Regions from separate parts of the Thioclava sp. JM3 genome, predicted to be linked through region 3. Evidence: riboswitches for the same ligand, from Rfam matches in the RefSeq annotation. Region 3 holds a riboswitch; each other region holds the start of a gene.
The links. A riboswitch is a leader RNA that binds a small molecule or an ion and turns the genes downstream of it on or off. The one in region 3 is predicted to bind thiamine pyrophosphate.

Region 1 (4,981 bases), on a different contig from region 3:
GATCTCGCCGACAATATCGATGGTGCCCTCTCCTACAGCTATTTCGACAACAGTTCCGATGTCACCGACACGGACGGGCACGGCACGCACGTGGCCGGGATCATCGCCGGTGTGCAGAACGGGCAGGGGATCGAGGGGATCGCTTGGGGGTCCACGCTGATGATCCTGAAAGGCGTCGGAGGCTCGGTGCCTGCGGGCAGCTATGCGGATGCGATCACGCGGTCGGTCAAGGCCGGGGCCGCCTCGATGAACAACAGCTGGTCCTATGTGGACAGCACGGACAAGACGCTTACGATCGACCAGTTTTCGAGCGCCGACCAGATCCGTCTGCAGCTCGGGTCGGCCACGATCGACGCGCTCGATGCAGCCGCGAAAGCGGGCATGGTCAGCGTGTTCGCTGCGGGTAACGATGGCGGCGCCAATCCCAGCGTGATGGTCGGCCTGCCGGAATACTTCCCGGAAATGGACGGCTCGATCCTCGGCGTCGTGGCCGTCGACAACAACCATCAGATCGCGAGCTTTTCCAACCGCTGCGGCGAGGCGATGAATTACTGCCTCGCGGCGCCGGGCGTGAACATCCTCTCGACCTATCCGAGCGATCTCGGCGGCGATTACGCCTACATGAGCGGGACTTCCATGGCGACGCCCTATGTCACCGGCGCGGTCGCGGTGCTCAAGAGCGAATTCCCCGAGCTGACAGGTCAGCAAATCGTGCAGATCCTCGAGACCAGCGCGACCGATCTCGGCGCGGTCGGCATCGACCCGGTTTATGGCTGGGGAGAGCTCAATCTGCGGCAGGCACAGGCACCTACCGGGACGCTGAAGGTCGAGACGACCAGCTCTCTCGACGGCCCCTCCGTGCCCGCAGCCCGAAGCGCGATCAGCGCAAGCCGCGGCGTCGCCGGGGCCCTGCGCGCGACGCTCTCCAACCAGCGAATGATCGTCACCGATGCCTTTGATCGGGGCTATCATGTGCCGACCAGCAGCTTCGTGGCGGATTACGCGGATGCCAGCGCCGCCCGAGCCGCGACGGAAGCCTTCGCGATGGGACGGACGGATGCGATCAATCTGAGCGCGGGCACCGGCACCTTGTCACTGTCGCGCGGCGACGGTTCCGCGATTGCCGGAACAGGCTGGGTCGACAGCGCCGCGATGGCCGCGCCATACCTGAAATCTTTCGATGCCACATCCGCGCTGCATTACGAAATCGGCCTCGGCGACGGGCTGTCCGCGTCGATTTCGCAGGCAGGCGGCGGGGCTGGCGATATCACCTCGCATTACGTCGCCGGCTCGCTCAGTGCCCGGTTTGGCACCGGCAAGCTCTCGATGACCGTCGGCAGCCTGCATGAAGACGGCGGCTTCCTGGGAACCTCGGTGGGCGGCGCGTTCGGTGGCGGCCTGTCCAGCGATACCCGCTTCGTTCAGCTCGGCATGAACGTCGCCCTCGGTGACGGCACCTCTCTCGCGTTCACCGCGGCCAATGGCAGTTCGAACTTCTCCGGAGACGGTTTGCTTCGCTCCGGCAGTGGGCTGCACTCGAACGCCTATGCCGTGGGCCTGAGCAAGACAGGGTTTCTGTCCGGCGATGATCGTGTCTCCATCGGGATTTCGACGCCGATCTCGCTTGCCTCGGGCAAGATGACGATGAGCGTGCCGACCGCCGTCGGGGCCGCCGTCGGAAACGCGCGCTCCGACAAGGTGGTGATGACGACCTCCTCGGTGAATATCGAAAGCGCAGCACCTCAGCCCGACCTTCAGTTCGGCTATTCGCGCACGGCCGGGATCGGTCGTCTCGGCGCGGGGCTTGTCTACGAACCCGGGAAGCGTTCCGCGATGGGGGTTTCGCTGGGATGGACGGCGCGCTTTTGAACCGCTGACGCCGGGCGCGCCTATCACGACCGCCGGATGTCGCGCGGACGCGCCTTGCCAGGTTCGCACTTCGCTCCTACAACAGGATCACGCAGGGGAGTCCCGCTTAGGGGACTGAGAGGCTGACAGGGTGAAAACCCGGTGACGCGACCCTTTGAACCTGACCCAGTTGATACTGGCGTAGGAAGCTAGGCGCGCAGACCGGGAAGAGTCTTTCTCTCGTTGCGAGCCATGACAAAAGGCCGTTCGGCCTTTGGTTTCCCAAGCGTCTCTCAATTGGTGTCCTTTGAGATCGAATGCTTGAGGAGCACCGAAACGATGAACATTCCCAACCCCAAGATCACCACCGGTCCGCTGCCGGCGTCGCGCAAGATCTACGTCGAGGGCGCTTTGCATGAAGGTCTGCGCGTGCCGATGCGCGAGATCGCCATGCACCCCACTGCCGGGGAAGCACCGCTGCCGGTCTATGACAGTTCGGGCCCTTACACCGACGCCGAGGTCACGACCGATATCAATGCCGGTCTCGCGCCGCTGCGCCGGGCATGGATCGAGGCGCGCGGCGATGTCGAGCGATATACCGGGCGCGATGTCCGGCCCGAGGATAACGGCTTTGCCCAAGGGGCGCGGCTGACGCCGGAATTCCCAGTCAAGCCGCACCCGACGCGGGCCAAGGGCGACCGCGCGGTGACGCAGTTGGCCTATGCCCGCGCAGGCATCATCACGCCCGAGATGGAGTTCGTCGCGATCCGCGAGAACCAGCTGCGCGAGGCCGTAGGACCGCACGACGGGCAGGACTGGGGTGCAAACCTGCCTGATTACGTGACGCCGGATTTCGTGCGCGACGAGATCGCAGCGGGTCGCGCGATCATTCCGGCCAATATCAACCACCCGGAATCCGAACCGATGATCATCGGGCGCAATTTCCTCGTGAAGATCAACGCCAACATGGGCACTTCCGCCGTCACCTCCTCGATGGAGGAAGAGGTCGACAAGCTTGTCTGGGCGATCCGCTGGGGCGCCGACACGGTGATGGACCTCTCGACCGGGCGCAACATCCACAACACCCGCGAATGGATCATCCGCAACAGCCCCGTGCCGATCGGGACCGTGCCGATCTATCAGGCGCTGGAGAAGGTGAACGGCATCGCCGAGGACCTGACATGGGAGGTCTTCCGCGACACGCTGATCGAACAGGCCGAGCAGGGCGTCGACTACTTCACGATCCATGCAGGGGTGCGTCTGCACATGGTGCCAATGACGGTGGAGCGCGTGACCGGGATCGTCAGCCGGGGCGGCTCGATCATGGCGAAATGGTGCCTGCATCACCACAAGGAGAGCTTCCTCTACGAGCATTTCGAAGAGATCTGCGACATCTGCCGCCGCTACGACGTCTCGTTCAGCCTCGGCGACGGGCTGCGTCCGGGATCGATCGCGGATGCCAATGACGCCGCGCAATTTGCCGAGCTGGAGACGCTGGGCGAACTGACGAAGATCGCTTGGGCGAAGGACTGTCAGGTGATGATCGAAGGCCCCGGTCACGTCGCGATGCACAAGATCAAGGAAAACATGGACAAGCAGCTGGAGTGCTGCCACGAAGCGCCGTTCTACACACTCGGTCCGCTGACCACGGATATCGCGCCGGGTTACGACCACATCACCTCGGGGATCGGGGCGGCGATGATCGGTTGGTTCGGCTGCGCGATGCTGTGCTACGTCACGCCGAAGGAACATCTGGGCCTGCCCGACCGCGACGACGTGAAGACCGGCGTGATCACCTACAAGATCGCCGCCCATGCCGCCGATCTGGCCAAGGGGCTGCCCGGCGCGCAGCGGCGCGACGATGCGCTGAGCCGCGCGCGTTTCGAGTTCCGCTGGGAAGACCAGTTCAACCTCTCGCTCGACCCCGATACGGCGCGGGAATTCCACGACGAGACGATGCCGAAAGAGGCCCACAAGGTCGCGCATTTCTGCTCCATGTGCGGGCCGAAATTCTGCTCGATGCGGATTTCGCACGACATCCGCGCCGAGGCGCAGAAAGAGGGGATGGAGAGCATGGCCGCCAAGTTCCGCGAAGGCGGGGAGCTTTATGTGCCCCTCAAGGGGTCGGGCGAATGATCACCATCGCAGGCGGCGGCCTCGCGGGGCTGTCCTCGGCGCTCGAACTGGCGCGCGCCGGGGCTGCGGTGCGGGTCTTCGAGGCGGCAGAGGAGATCGGGGCGGGCAGTGTGTCGCGCTATGCGGGCGGGATGCTGGCGCCGTGGTGCGAAGCCGAAAGCGCCGAGGAGGCGGTGGTCACGCTGGGCGCGCGCGCGGCAGACTGGTGGGCCGAGATCACGCCGGTCACGCGGCGCGGCACGTTGGTCCTCGCCCCACCGCGCGACAGTGCGGAACTGACGCGCTTCGCCCGCCGCACCTCCGGCCATCGCACGCTCGATCAGGCGGCGATCACCGAGATGGAGCCGTCCCTCGCGGGGCGGTTCGCACGCGGGCTGTATTTCGCGGAGGAGGCGCATCTCGACCCGCGCCGCGCGCTGCGCGATCTGGCGCGGGCCGCGCGTGACGCCGGGGTCGAGATCGTGTTGGGAACCACGGCCCCCGCGCAGGTGGATCTCGATTGCACCGGCTTTGCCGCCGACCTGCCTGACCTGCGCCCGGTGCGCGGCGAGATGGCGATCCTGCACTGCCCGGAGGTCGAGATCACCCGCACCCTGCGCCTGCTGCACCCGCGCATCCCGCTCTATCTCGTGCCGCGCGGGCAGGGCGTCTACATGATCGGCGCGACGATGATCGAAAGCGCCGCGACGCGCCCGATCACGCTGCGCTCGCTGACCGAAATGCTCAGCGCCGCTTTCACGCTGCATCCCGGCTTTGCCGAGGCGAGCGTGATCGAGACCGGGGCAGGGCTGCGCCCGGCCTATCCCGACAACCTGCCCCGCCTCGAGAGGCACGGCGGGACGCTTCATCTCAACGGGCTTTATCGCCACGGCTTCCTGCTTGCGCCTGCGATGGCGGCCCGTGTCCCGCAACATTTCTTTCCGGAAGGCTCCGATGCAGATCATCGTCAACGCGAAACCGCATGAGATTGCCGCGCAGGACCTCGCAGCCGCGCTGG
Region 2 (4,981 bases), on a different contig from region 3:
GCTGCGGGTACCCCGCCCACGCCAACGAGCTTTGACCCGACATGTCACCTGCATCCCGACCGCATTGCCAGCATCGTCTCGTCTCCCTGCGGCTGCCGCTCGATATGATCGATCGCATTGCGGCGGAGGCGCGCGCGTTCGGCCTGCCTCCGGCAGAGCTGATCCGGCGCGTCCTGCAGGAGGGGCTGGCGGAGGAGCCAACCTCCGCCCTCCACACCACGAAAGAGCCGCTGCCGGAAATGGCGGCGGTGCAAGCGGCGCTGGATCAGGCGCGCGATTGGTTCGATCTGCAACATCGGCTGCGGGATGCGGGCTTCGTGCTGCGGCTTGCGGGCGGGGGCGCGCTGGCTCTGCATGCCTGGCCGACGAACCGCTTCCTGTTGCTGCTCGACGAGATCGGGCCGAGCATGACGGAGTTGGTGCTGCGCTTCGCCGCGCCGTTTCCGGGGGATGATGGCGGGCGCACCAAGATCGTCGGCGCGAGGTCTGGGCAGGGCGCGGCGGAAACGGTGACGGCACAGGCCGCCGCCGCCGAGTATGCCGCGGCGCAGGCGGCGGGGGCGCAAGCCGTGCCGGAGGAGAAGGCGGCCAAGGCGACCGAAAAGACCGGCGGTGCAGAGACACAGCCCCCCGAGGCGGCGAAGGCCGAACCGCCCGCGCGCGGGTTCCTGCGCCTGTCGCCAGCGTTGCTCGCGAAACTGCGGGCTGCGGCGAACCCGCGAAACGCAGCCTGATCGCGCGCGGAGGCCTTTGCGTTACGCTGACCTAGCGCAGCACCTTGTCGGTGGGCCAACTCAGCGTGGTCTCGGTGCGGATCGTCTTGGTCTCGTCCGCGCCCAGATCGAAGCGCCATGCGAGCACGCCGCGGCGATGGTCGTAATCGGTCTCGCTCGCGGGCGGGGTCGCCTTGGTGGTGATTTTCAGGTCTTCCTGTTCGGAATAGGGTACCCGGTCGATCACCCGCATCGGCCAGCCTTTGTCCGTCAGGTTCTTCACCTCGATCTCGACGACTTCGCGGCGCTCGTTCGACTTGGAAATGAAGCCGCTATCGCCCTCCATCGTGTCGGGCATGCGGCGGTCCACGCGAATGCCCTCGATCGGCCCGAAGCCCAGCGTCAGGTCATCCCCTGCCGCCACCATCGGCAGATGCGACTGGCCGACCAGCGCGCCATCGGCATAGAGGTTCGCGGGGCCGGGCAACAGGATCTCGCCGGTCTCGTTCTTGCCCTCGGCCACGCGATAGGCCTGCGGATCGGTCAGCGGGGCGGCTTCGGCGAAGACCTCCATCGGGAGGGTCTTGGAATCGAGGCTCAGGCGGAGATCGTCGACCCCGTCGCGCAGATCGACCGCGCTCGGGTAATGGTAGGTCACCGTTTCGCCCTGCATCTGAAGATCGGCGCGGTCGCTGATCGCTGCTTCCGCCATCGGCGCGGCGGCGCCATCCGATGCCGCGAGGGAGCGCTTCATCGGCACCGGTGCGGGCGGCGCATCCGGGTCGCCGATGTGCGCGAGGCGCGGATAGACTTCGCCCGGCTCTGCGCGCCCACCGGGGCGAGCGGTCGAGAGCGTCAGGTCGACGTTACGCCAGTCCTCGCCGGTGGCCTGATGGACCGAGACGAAGCGCTCCATATCCACCGCGCCCTTGTCGCGGTCCAGCCGCAGATCATAGGAGGGCTGCCACCCGGCATTGTTAACGTAAGAGGTGATCGTCAGCGTGCCCGAGCCCTGCACCTTCGCGCTGAGCATCTCTCGATCTTTCGCCGGGTTCAGCAGCGCATCGAGCGCCGCTCGCGCCTGCTTCACCGCCTCTTTCGCGGGGTCGAGCGCGGCTTCCGCGCGGCGCGCTTCCGCTTCGGCGGCGATTGCGCGTTCGGTGGCCGAGAGAATCTGATCCTCCACCATCTGCGCCAGCGCGCGCAGCTGTTCGGGCGCGGTGACCTGCGAGTCGGTGTTCTTGAGATATGTGATCTGGTCGCGCGCGGCCTGCGCCTTGGCGCGGATCACGGCCACCGCGTCTTCCTTTTCCGCAAGGGCTTCCTTTGCAGAGGCCAGCCGGTCACGCGCAGCCTTCACCGCCGCGCTTTCGGTTCCGCTGGTCGCCGGCGCGCGCCCTGAGATCAGGCTCACCGCGCCGATCTGCACACCGTCACCCGACACCCGCAGCGTCGAGATGTCGGTGCCTTCGGGAAACCCCGGAACCAGCAGGTCATGGCTGCCCTCGGGCGCCTTCACCTCCACCTGCCGCACCACCTGCGCGCCCTGCGGAAAGAGCGTCACGGCCGTGATCTTGCCCGGCGCCTCGATCGTGTCGGCCAAGGCGGGCAGGGCGGTCGCGGCCATAAGGGCCGCCGTCAGGGTAATGCGCATCGGTTCCTCCCAAATCCGTTCCGGATCGAGCCTGCGTCGCCCCGCGCGCAGTTGCAAGCCATTGAAATCCGGCGCGGGTCGTCACTGGCGGGAACTCGCCAGAGCGTCCGGGCGCGGATCAGGGGCGCGGTGCCTACTTGCCCTTGCGTCCGAAGCCCCGCGCGCTTAGGTTGCGCCCTACCTCGGGGTGCCAGCGCAAGGCTGGCTGAGATGCGATCCGCGCGAACCCGTTGAACCTGAACCGGTTAAGACCGGCGGAGGGAAGGTAGCCGGATAGTCCGGCCCCACTCCGCCCGGCAAGCCCAAGGAGTGAGGCATGAAAACCCACCTGATGCTTGCGGGAGCCCTGAGCCTGATCGCCACGATGGCGGCGGCCGAGGACAAGCCCGTGCTCACCGTCTATGCGCCTGATTATTTCACGAGCGAATGGGGCCCCGGCCCCGCGATCGAGAAGGGGTTCGAGGCGACCTGCGATTGCGATCTGAAATTCGTGGCGGGCGACGTGCTGCCGCGCATCCTGCTCGAAGGTGACAAGACCTCCGCCGATGTCGCGATCGGTCTGAACACCGACGTGACCGCGAAGGCGCGCGCCAGCGGCCTGTTCGCCCCGCATAACGAAGACACCTCCGACCTGACCATGCCGGTCAAGTGGAACGATCCGATCTTCCTGCCTTTCGACTGGTCTGAACTGGCCTTCGTCTATGACAAGACCAAGCTGAAGAACCCGCCCACGAGCTTCCAGAATCTGCTGGATGCGCCCGACGACGCCTACAAGATCGTCATCGAGGATCCGCGCAGTTCGGTCGCGGGTCTGTCGTTGTTGCTCTGGGTGAAGGACATCTATGGCGACAAGGCCGAAGAGGCGTGGACGAAAATCGCGCCCAAGGTGCTGACCGTGACGCCGGGCTGGTCGGAGGCCTACGGCATGTTCACCGATGGCGAGGCGGATATGGTACTGAGCTATGTCACCTCGCCCGCCTATCACATCATGGCCGAGGACGACGACTCCAAGGCCGCCGCGATCTTCCCCGAGGGGCATTACTTCACCCCCGAACTGGTCGCGCAGCTCAAGACCTCGAAACATCCCGAGCTGGCGCAGAAATTCATGGATTACGTGCTCAGCCCCGATTTCCAAGGCATGATCGCGACGGCGAACTGGTCCTTCCCGGCGAAACTGCCCCACGATCAGCTGCCGGAAGTGTTCCAGAAACTCCCGATGCCCGACAAGACGCTCTATCTGGGTGAGACCGAGGCCGAGAAACTGCGCGGTCCGGCGCTGGAAGAATGGCAACGCGCCTTCTCCAGATAAGAGGCACGCCCATCTGGGCGGTGCTGGCGGGTGCGGCTTTGGCCGCGCTTGTCCTTGGCACTTTGGCGGCAGTGGCGCTCCGGGCAGGCGGGCTGACCGGCTTGCGCGAAACCGATCTCGCCGCGATCCGCTTCACGCTCTGGCAGGCGGCGGCCTCGGCGCTGATCTCCTGCGCGCTGGCGGTGCCGGTCGCCCGTGCGCTGCATCGCCGCCGCTTCGCCGGGCGCGGACTGCTGATTTCGCTCCTGGGGGCTCCCTTCATCCTGCCGGTGATCGTCGCGGTCTTCGGGCTGATCGCGGTCTTCGGGCGGCGCGGGCTGGTCAATGCGGCCCTCGCCCCGCTCGGCATCGATCCGATTTCGATCTACGGCGCGCAGGGCGTCATCGTGGCCCATGTTTTCTTCAACCTGCCGCTTGCGACCCGGATGATCCTGCACGGCTGGGAGGCGATCCCGGCCGAGCGGTTTCGCCTTGCCGCGACCCTCGGCTTCGGCCCTGCGGAGGTCACGCGTCACCTCGAACGTCCGATGCTGCGCAGCGTGCTGCCCGGAGCGTTCCTTGCGATCTTCCTCGTCTGCCTGACGTCCTTCGCGGTGGCCCTGACCCTTGGCGGCGGGCCGCGCGCGACCACGGTGGAGCTGGCGATCTATCAGGCCTTCCGCTTCGATTTCGACATGGGCCGCGCGGCGAGCCTTGCGCTGGTGCAGGTCGCGATCTCGGTCGCGGCGCTGCTGATCGCGGCGCGCGCCACCCTGCCGTCGAGTTTCGGCGCGGGGCATGACCGCCGCGCCGCGCCGATCCCGCAGCTGTCCGGCGGGATAGGGCGTGCGCTCTTCGACGCGCTCGCGATCGGGCTCGCAAGCGCCTTCCTGCTGCTTCCCATCGGCACCGTTTTCGCCCGGGGCATCCCGGCGGTGGCCAACCTGCCCGAGATGGTCTGGCCCGCGACGCTGACCTCTTTGGTGATCGCGCTGCTCTCCACGGTTGTGACGCTCGCCATCGCCCTGCCGCTCGCACTGGTGGCGACCCGGCAGCGCTGGGCGGAGATCGCGGCGATGCTGCCGATGACAGCGTCGAGCCTCGTGATGGGCACCGGCGCCTTCCTGATCGCGCGGCCCTTCGTGAACCCGACGAGCCTCGCGCTGCCAATGGTGCTGCTGACCAACGCCGCGCTATCGGTGCCTTTTGCTACCCGCATCCTGATGCCCGAGATCCGCACGCTGCAGGCCGATTACGACCGGCTCGCCGCCTCGCTCGGGCTGCGCGGCATTGCCCGGCTTCGTCTGCTGACGGTTCCGCGCCTTG
Region 3 (4,981 bases):
TCGGGTGGCGCGCGCCATGTCAGGGGCACGCGAGATGGCGGAAATCACCGCGAGACCGGCACCGCCCGCCGCGCGGATTGCGGGCGCGTCAGTGGCAGTGATCCCGCCGATCGCGAGGCAGGGAAGATCGGTGCGCGAAACGATCCGGGCAAAGCCTGAATGGCCGATCGGGGCGGCATGGTCGGGCTTCGAGCCGGTCGCATGGATCGGACCGACGCCGAGATAATCGATGCCGGGAGGAACGGCGGCGATCTGCGCCTCGGTCTCGATCGAGAGGCCTAGGAGCATGTCGGGCCCGATCCGGCGGCGGATCGCGGCGGGGTCGCCATCGCTCTGGCCGATATGCAGCCCGGCGGCCCCAATCTCGATGGCCACCGCGACCCTATCGTTCACGATCAGCGGCACGTCATAGGGGGCAAGCGCTTCGACCAGCGTCCGGGCCAGCGCGGCGAATTCCGCATCGGGGAGCACCTTGTCGCGCAGCTGCACCCAGCCTGCACCGCCCCGTGCCGCGGCCACGGCTTGCGCGAGCACCGGCTGCGGGGCGGCCGGGTCGGTGACGAAACAGATGGACGGGATCATCATGCGGATTCGATCCGAGCTCCGGCGCTCAGCGCCTCGGCGTCGATCGCATAGAGCGCATCGAGGAACGCGACCTGAAAACTTCCCGGGCCTGAGGCACTCGCCCCGGCGCTCTCCCCGGCGAGCCCGAAATAAGCCAGCGCCGCGACGACCGCCTCGAAGCGAGGCTGTCCCGCGAGAAACGCAGCCACCAGACCGGTCAGCGAACAGCCCAAAGCGGTCACGCGCGGCATCATCGCATGGCCATTGGCGACCCGCGCAGCGCGCTCCCCATCCGTCACAAAATCGACCGCGCCAGTCACCGCAACCACGGCCCCGCTCATCCGGGCCAAGGCCCGTGCGGCGCCTTCCGCGGTCTCGACACTCTCAGTGGAATCCGCCCCTTTCCCCGCGCCAGCCTCGCCCGCAAGCGCAAGGATCTCCGACGCGTTGCCGCGGATTGCCTTCGGGCGCAGTTCCACGAGCCGCGCACCGAGCGCTCGCCGATAATCCGTCGCGCCGACCGCGACAGGGTCTAGCACCCACGGGGTTCCCTGCGCGCTCGCGACCTTGGCCGCCGCCGCCATCGCCTCCGCCCAGGGCGGCGACACCGTGCCGATATTGATGCTGAGCGCCTGCGCGAGTCCGGCGAACTCGGCCGCCTCCTCGCGCGCATGCACCATCGCGGGCGAGGCGCCGGAGGCGAGCAGAACATTCGCCATCACGTTCATCGCGACGTAATTGGTGATGTTGTGAACGAGCGGCGCGGTCTGCCGCATCGCCGCGAGATATTGTCCGGGATCTTCCATCGCTCTCTCCTTGGCTGCGGGCATCAGGAGAAGTGCGAGGGGGCAAAGGCGGGAACGCGCCTGACCGTCTCACGCGCCTCCCTCCGCCGGCATTATCCGGTTCAGGTTCTAAGGGTTCGTCTCAGCCCGGTTGCCCGAGCGCCCCTGTCGCTTCGCTCCGAGAGGTGACAGCCTTCGCGCCGCCTGTCAAGCCGGGTCAGACGAGGCGCCCACAGCTTCGCCGCGATCAGCATCCAGCGCATATCCTTGAACGGCGGAACCATTCTGGTCGCGGTCATATGGCAGGCCGGAAAGAGCGAAGATACCGGCGTCGTTTTCGGATCCGCTTTCCCATCCGAAACATGCTCGGTGCAGACCCGTCTGCCTGATGCCCGCAAAGCAGAATGGAACAAATGCCCCTTGCATCCGTTGGGGAACCATATCCCCCACCGCTCCGTCCCAGCATTATTGAGCGAGGTTTTTTAGCATGAGACGTCTAGACACGCATTCCGGAACGGCCCTGACCGGCCTCGTTACCGCCCTTGTCCTCTGCGCGAGCGCAGCCTACCCGGGCTCTTCGGACCAGCAGGCCCTTTTCACATCCAAGCAGGCATCGTCAGGCCACGACGTGTACAAGAAGCACTGCGCCGATTGTCATGGCAGCGATCTGATGGGGGATGCAGGCCCGGCACTGGCGGGCAAGAAATTCGCCGACAGCCTCGATTACAGCGGCATGACCGGCAAGCAACTATACGACTTCATCGCGAAGCACATGCCCAAGGATGACCCGGGCGAGCTGACCGACAAGCAGTATCTCCAGACATTCGCCTATCTGCTTTGCAAGAACGGTTTCAAACCCGGGGACAGCGCGATCGACCAGAAAGCGATCGATGCGATGGACCTGCAGCCGTTGCCGGACTCGTCGCAGCCATCCTGCGACTGACCCGACCGCCGCGGCTGATCATTTCAAGAGAGGAGGACCGAACATGGCACATTTGCCACCATTCACCGCGACCTCGCGAGGCGCCGTCCGACCTCTGATCCTGTCCGTATGCGTGGCGGCCCTGCCGGCACTTGCGCACGCGAAGCAGAGTGACGAGATCCAGGGCACGAGCGACACGAACCGCGCACAGATGAAGGAGCTTCCCGCTTCGGCGAAGGTCGCTGTCGACGACAACGCGATGCGATCCGCCAAGGACAACAAGTCCGATTGGTTGCTGCATGGCCGGAGCTACAGCAATCAGCGCTATTCGCCACTCGACCAGATCACGACGGACAATATCGACAAGCTGCACCCGGTTGCCTTGGTGCAGACCGGAAAGGTCGCCAGCTTCGAGACCACGCCGATCGTCGTCGATGGCGTGATGTATATCTCGACACCGATGGTCGATAACGAGATGACGGTCATGGCCGTCGATGCCGCAACCGGCGAGACGTATTGGAGCACGACCTATGACATCTCGCAGGTCAAGACCTGCTGCGGCCCGGTAAACCGGGGCGTGGCCGTGGGTTACGGGAAGGTCTACATTGCGACGCTCGACGCCAATCTTCTCGCGCTCGACGCCAAGACAGGCGAAAAGGTGTGGAAGACCAATCTCGCAGACCCGCAAGCGGGATTCTCGGAAACGATGGCGCCGCAAATCTATGACGGCAAGGTGATCGTCGGCAGTTCCGGCGGCGAATGGCCGATCCGCGGCTTCGTCGCCGCGATCGATGCGAAGTCGGGCGAGGAAGTGTGGCGCTGGCACGCGACGGATCCCGACACGTTCGAGGGCGACTCGTGGAAGTCCGGTGGCGGCATGGTCTGGACGACCCCCGCAATCGATCCGGAGCGAAACATGGTGATCTTCAGCACCGGCAATCCGAACCCCGACCTCGACGGCTCTAGCCGCAAAGGCGACAACCTCTATACCGACTCGATCGTCGCGCTCGATGCCGATACCGGCAAGCGCAAATGGCACTATCAGGAGGTCAAGCACGACGTCTGGGATTATGACGCCGTCAGCAATGTCGTGCTCTTCGACGCCAAGGACTCCAACGGCAAGGTCGTTCCCGCTGCGGGCGAGGCCGGCAAGGTCGGCTGGCTCTATGTGGTGAACCGCGAAACCGGCGATCTGATCCGCAAGTCGGACCCGCTCGTGAAGATGTCGGACAACATGTTCACGCCGCCGACCAAGGACGGGGTTAAGATTCTGCCGGGCGCCAATGGCGGCGCGGAATGGTCGCCGCCGGCCTACTCGCCGGAGACCAACCTGTTCTACGTCATGGAAATGAACCAGTTGATGAACTTCACGACCGATGGCGAAACGACGACGCTGCCGGGTACGCTTCGGCTGGGCAGTACGTTCAAGAACGTCAAGGGCGACGAGGCGATGCAGACCGGCGTGCTCGACGCGGTGAACGTCAACACCGGCAAGGTCGAGTGGAGCTACGACGCGCCGCAGCCGATGATCGGCGGCGTGCTAGCGACGGCCGGGAACTTGGTCTTCACCGGCGAGGGCAACGGCATGTTCGACGCCTTCAATGCGAAATCGGGTGAGAAGCTCTGGAGCTTCAATCTTGGTGCCGGCGTCAACGCACCGCCGATCACCTATCAAGTCGACGGCGAGCAATATGTCGCGGTCGCAGCCGGCGGCAACTTCCAGCTCGGCTTCCCGCGCGGCGATGTCGTGGCGATCTTCAAGCTCGACTGATCCGCCACGAAAACACGTTCAACCTCAAATTCAGGGCCGCGACGCATCCGTCGCGGCCCTTTATGCAGAGAAAGTTTCCGGCGCCTGAACGGCTATCTCGTCTCCCGCGGCCGACGAGAGTCGCGCGGCAGGAGCGTCGCGATCACCCGGGCAGGCGCACCGCGGGCTCGGGCCGCCCAGCGACTCCGGCGGGGGCGCAATAGACCCGGCCCTGCGCGGCATCGGGTTCCTCGATCCCTTCCTTCGCCGTGGTGACAAAAAGCGTCTTGAACTCCGGCCCGCCGAAAGCCGGACAGGAACTGTGCCGCCCGCCGACTTCGATCTTCCGGTCGAACCGCCCGTCGGGCAGGTAGCGCGCGACCCGCCCCGAACCCCATTGCGCACTCCAGAGCGCGCCCTCGGCATCCGTCAGCCCGCCGTCGGGGTTCAGCCCATCCGCGCTCAGATCGACGAAAATCTCCGGCGCGCCCTCTGGCCAGCCTTGCGCATCCAGCGCGACCGTCATGATTTTGCCTTTCGGCGTGTCGGAGAAATAGGCGCGCCTTCCATCGGGGGCGAAACAGATCGAATTGGGGATCGAGATTTCGGGGAAAAGCCGCTCCACCGTGCCCTCGAAATAGCGATAGATCGCACCTGCGCCGGTCTCCGCGTTTCTGCCCATGGTGGAGGCCCAGAACCCCCCCATCGGATCCGCGCGGCCATCGTTGCAGCGGGTGTCGTCGCGGTCGGCCTCGATCGCGACGAGCGGCTCATGCGCACCCGAGGCAATGTCGAAACGGCGCAGGCCGGTTTCGGTGGAGATCACCAGCGTGTCGGCATCGACCCAACCCGCTGCAGAGGCCATCTGCCCAATGTTCCATTCGCGGGCCCCGCTCGCGTCGCGGCTGAGCAGCCGCCCTGCGAGGATGTCGAACCAGAACAGCTGGCCGCGTTCGGGAT

Region 1: another riboswitch for thiamine pyrophosphate. It lies ahead of thiC (phosphomethylpyrimidine synthase ThiC); the one in region 3 lies ahead of thiM (hydroxyethylthiazole kinase).
Region 2: another riboswitch for thiamine pyrophosphate. It lies ahead of thiB (thiamine ABC transporter substrate binding subunit); the one in region 3 lies ahead of thiM (hydroxyethylthiazole kinase).

Annotation. Positions count from the first base shown of each region.
Region 1 covers NZ_NBOB01000011.1:47,423-52,403, forward strand. Annotated here, with positions in the region: gene B6V73_RS17730 (S8 family peptidase) at 1-1,869, shown strand, start outside; TPP riboswitch at 1,953-2,073, shown strand; gene thiC (phosphomethylpyrimidine synthase ThiC) at 2,188-3,984, shown strand; gene B6V73_RS17740 (FAD-dependent oxidoreductase) at 3,981-4,949, shown strand; gene thiS (sulfur carrier protein ThiS) at 4,918-4,981, shown strand, end outside.
Region 2 covers NZ_NBOB01000003.1:143,615-148,595, forward strand. Annotated here, with positions in the region: gene B6V73_RS06595 (hypothetical protein) at 42-734, shown strand; gene B6V73_RS06600 (DUF4139 domain-containing protein) at 766-2,367, opposite strand; TPP riboswitch at 2,541-2,647, shown strand; gene thiB (thiamine ABC transporter substrate binding subunit) at 2,684-3,676, shown strand; gene B6V73_RS06610 (thiamine/thiamine pyrophosphate ABC transporter permease ThiP) at 3,652-4,981, shown strand, end outside.
Region 3 covers NZ_NBOB01000002.1:103,693-108,673, reverse strand. Annotated here, with positions in the region: gene thiE (thiamine phosphate synthase) at 1-585, opposite strand, end outside; gene thiM (hydroxyethylthiazole kinase) at 582-1,370, opposite strand; TPP riboswitch at 1,432-1,526, opposite strand; gene B6V73_RS03845 (cytochrome c) at 1,837-2,292, shown strand; gene B6V73_RS03840 (PQQ-binding-like beta-propeller repeat protein) at 2,336-4,042, shown strand; gene B6V73_RS03835 (SMP-30/gluconolactonase/LRE family protein) at 4,185-4,981, opposite strand, start outside.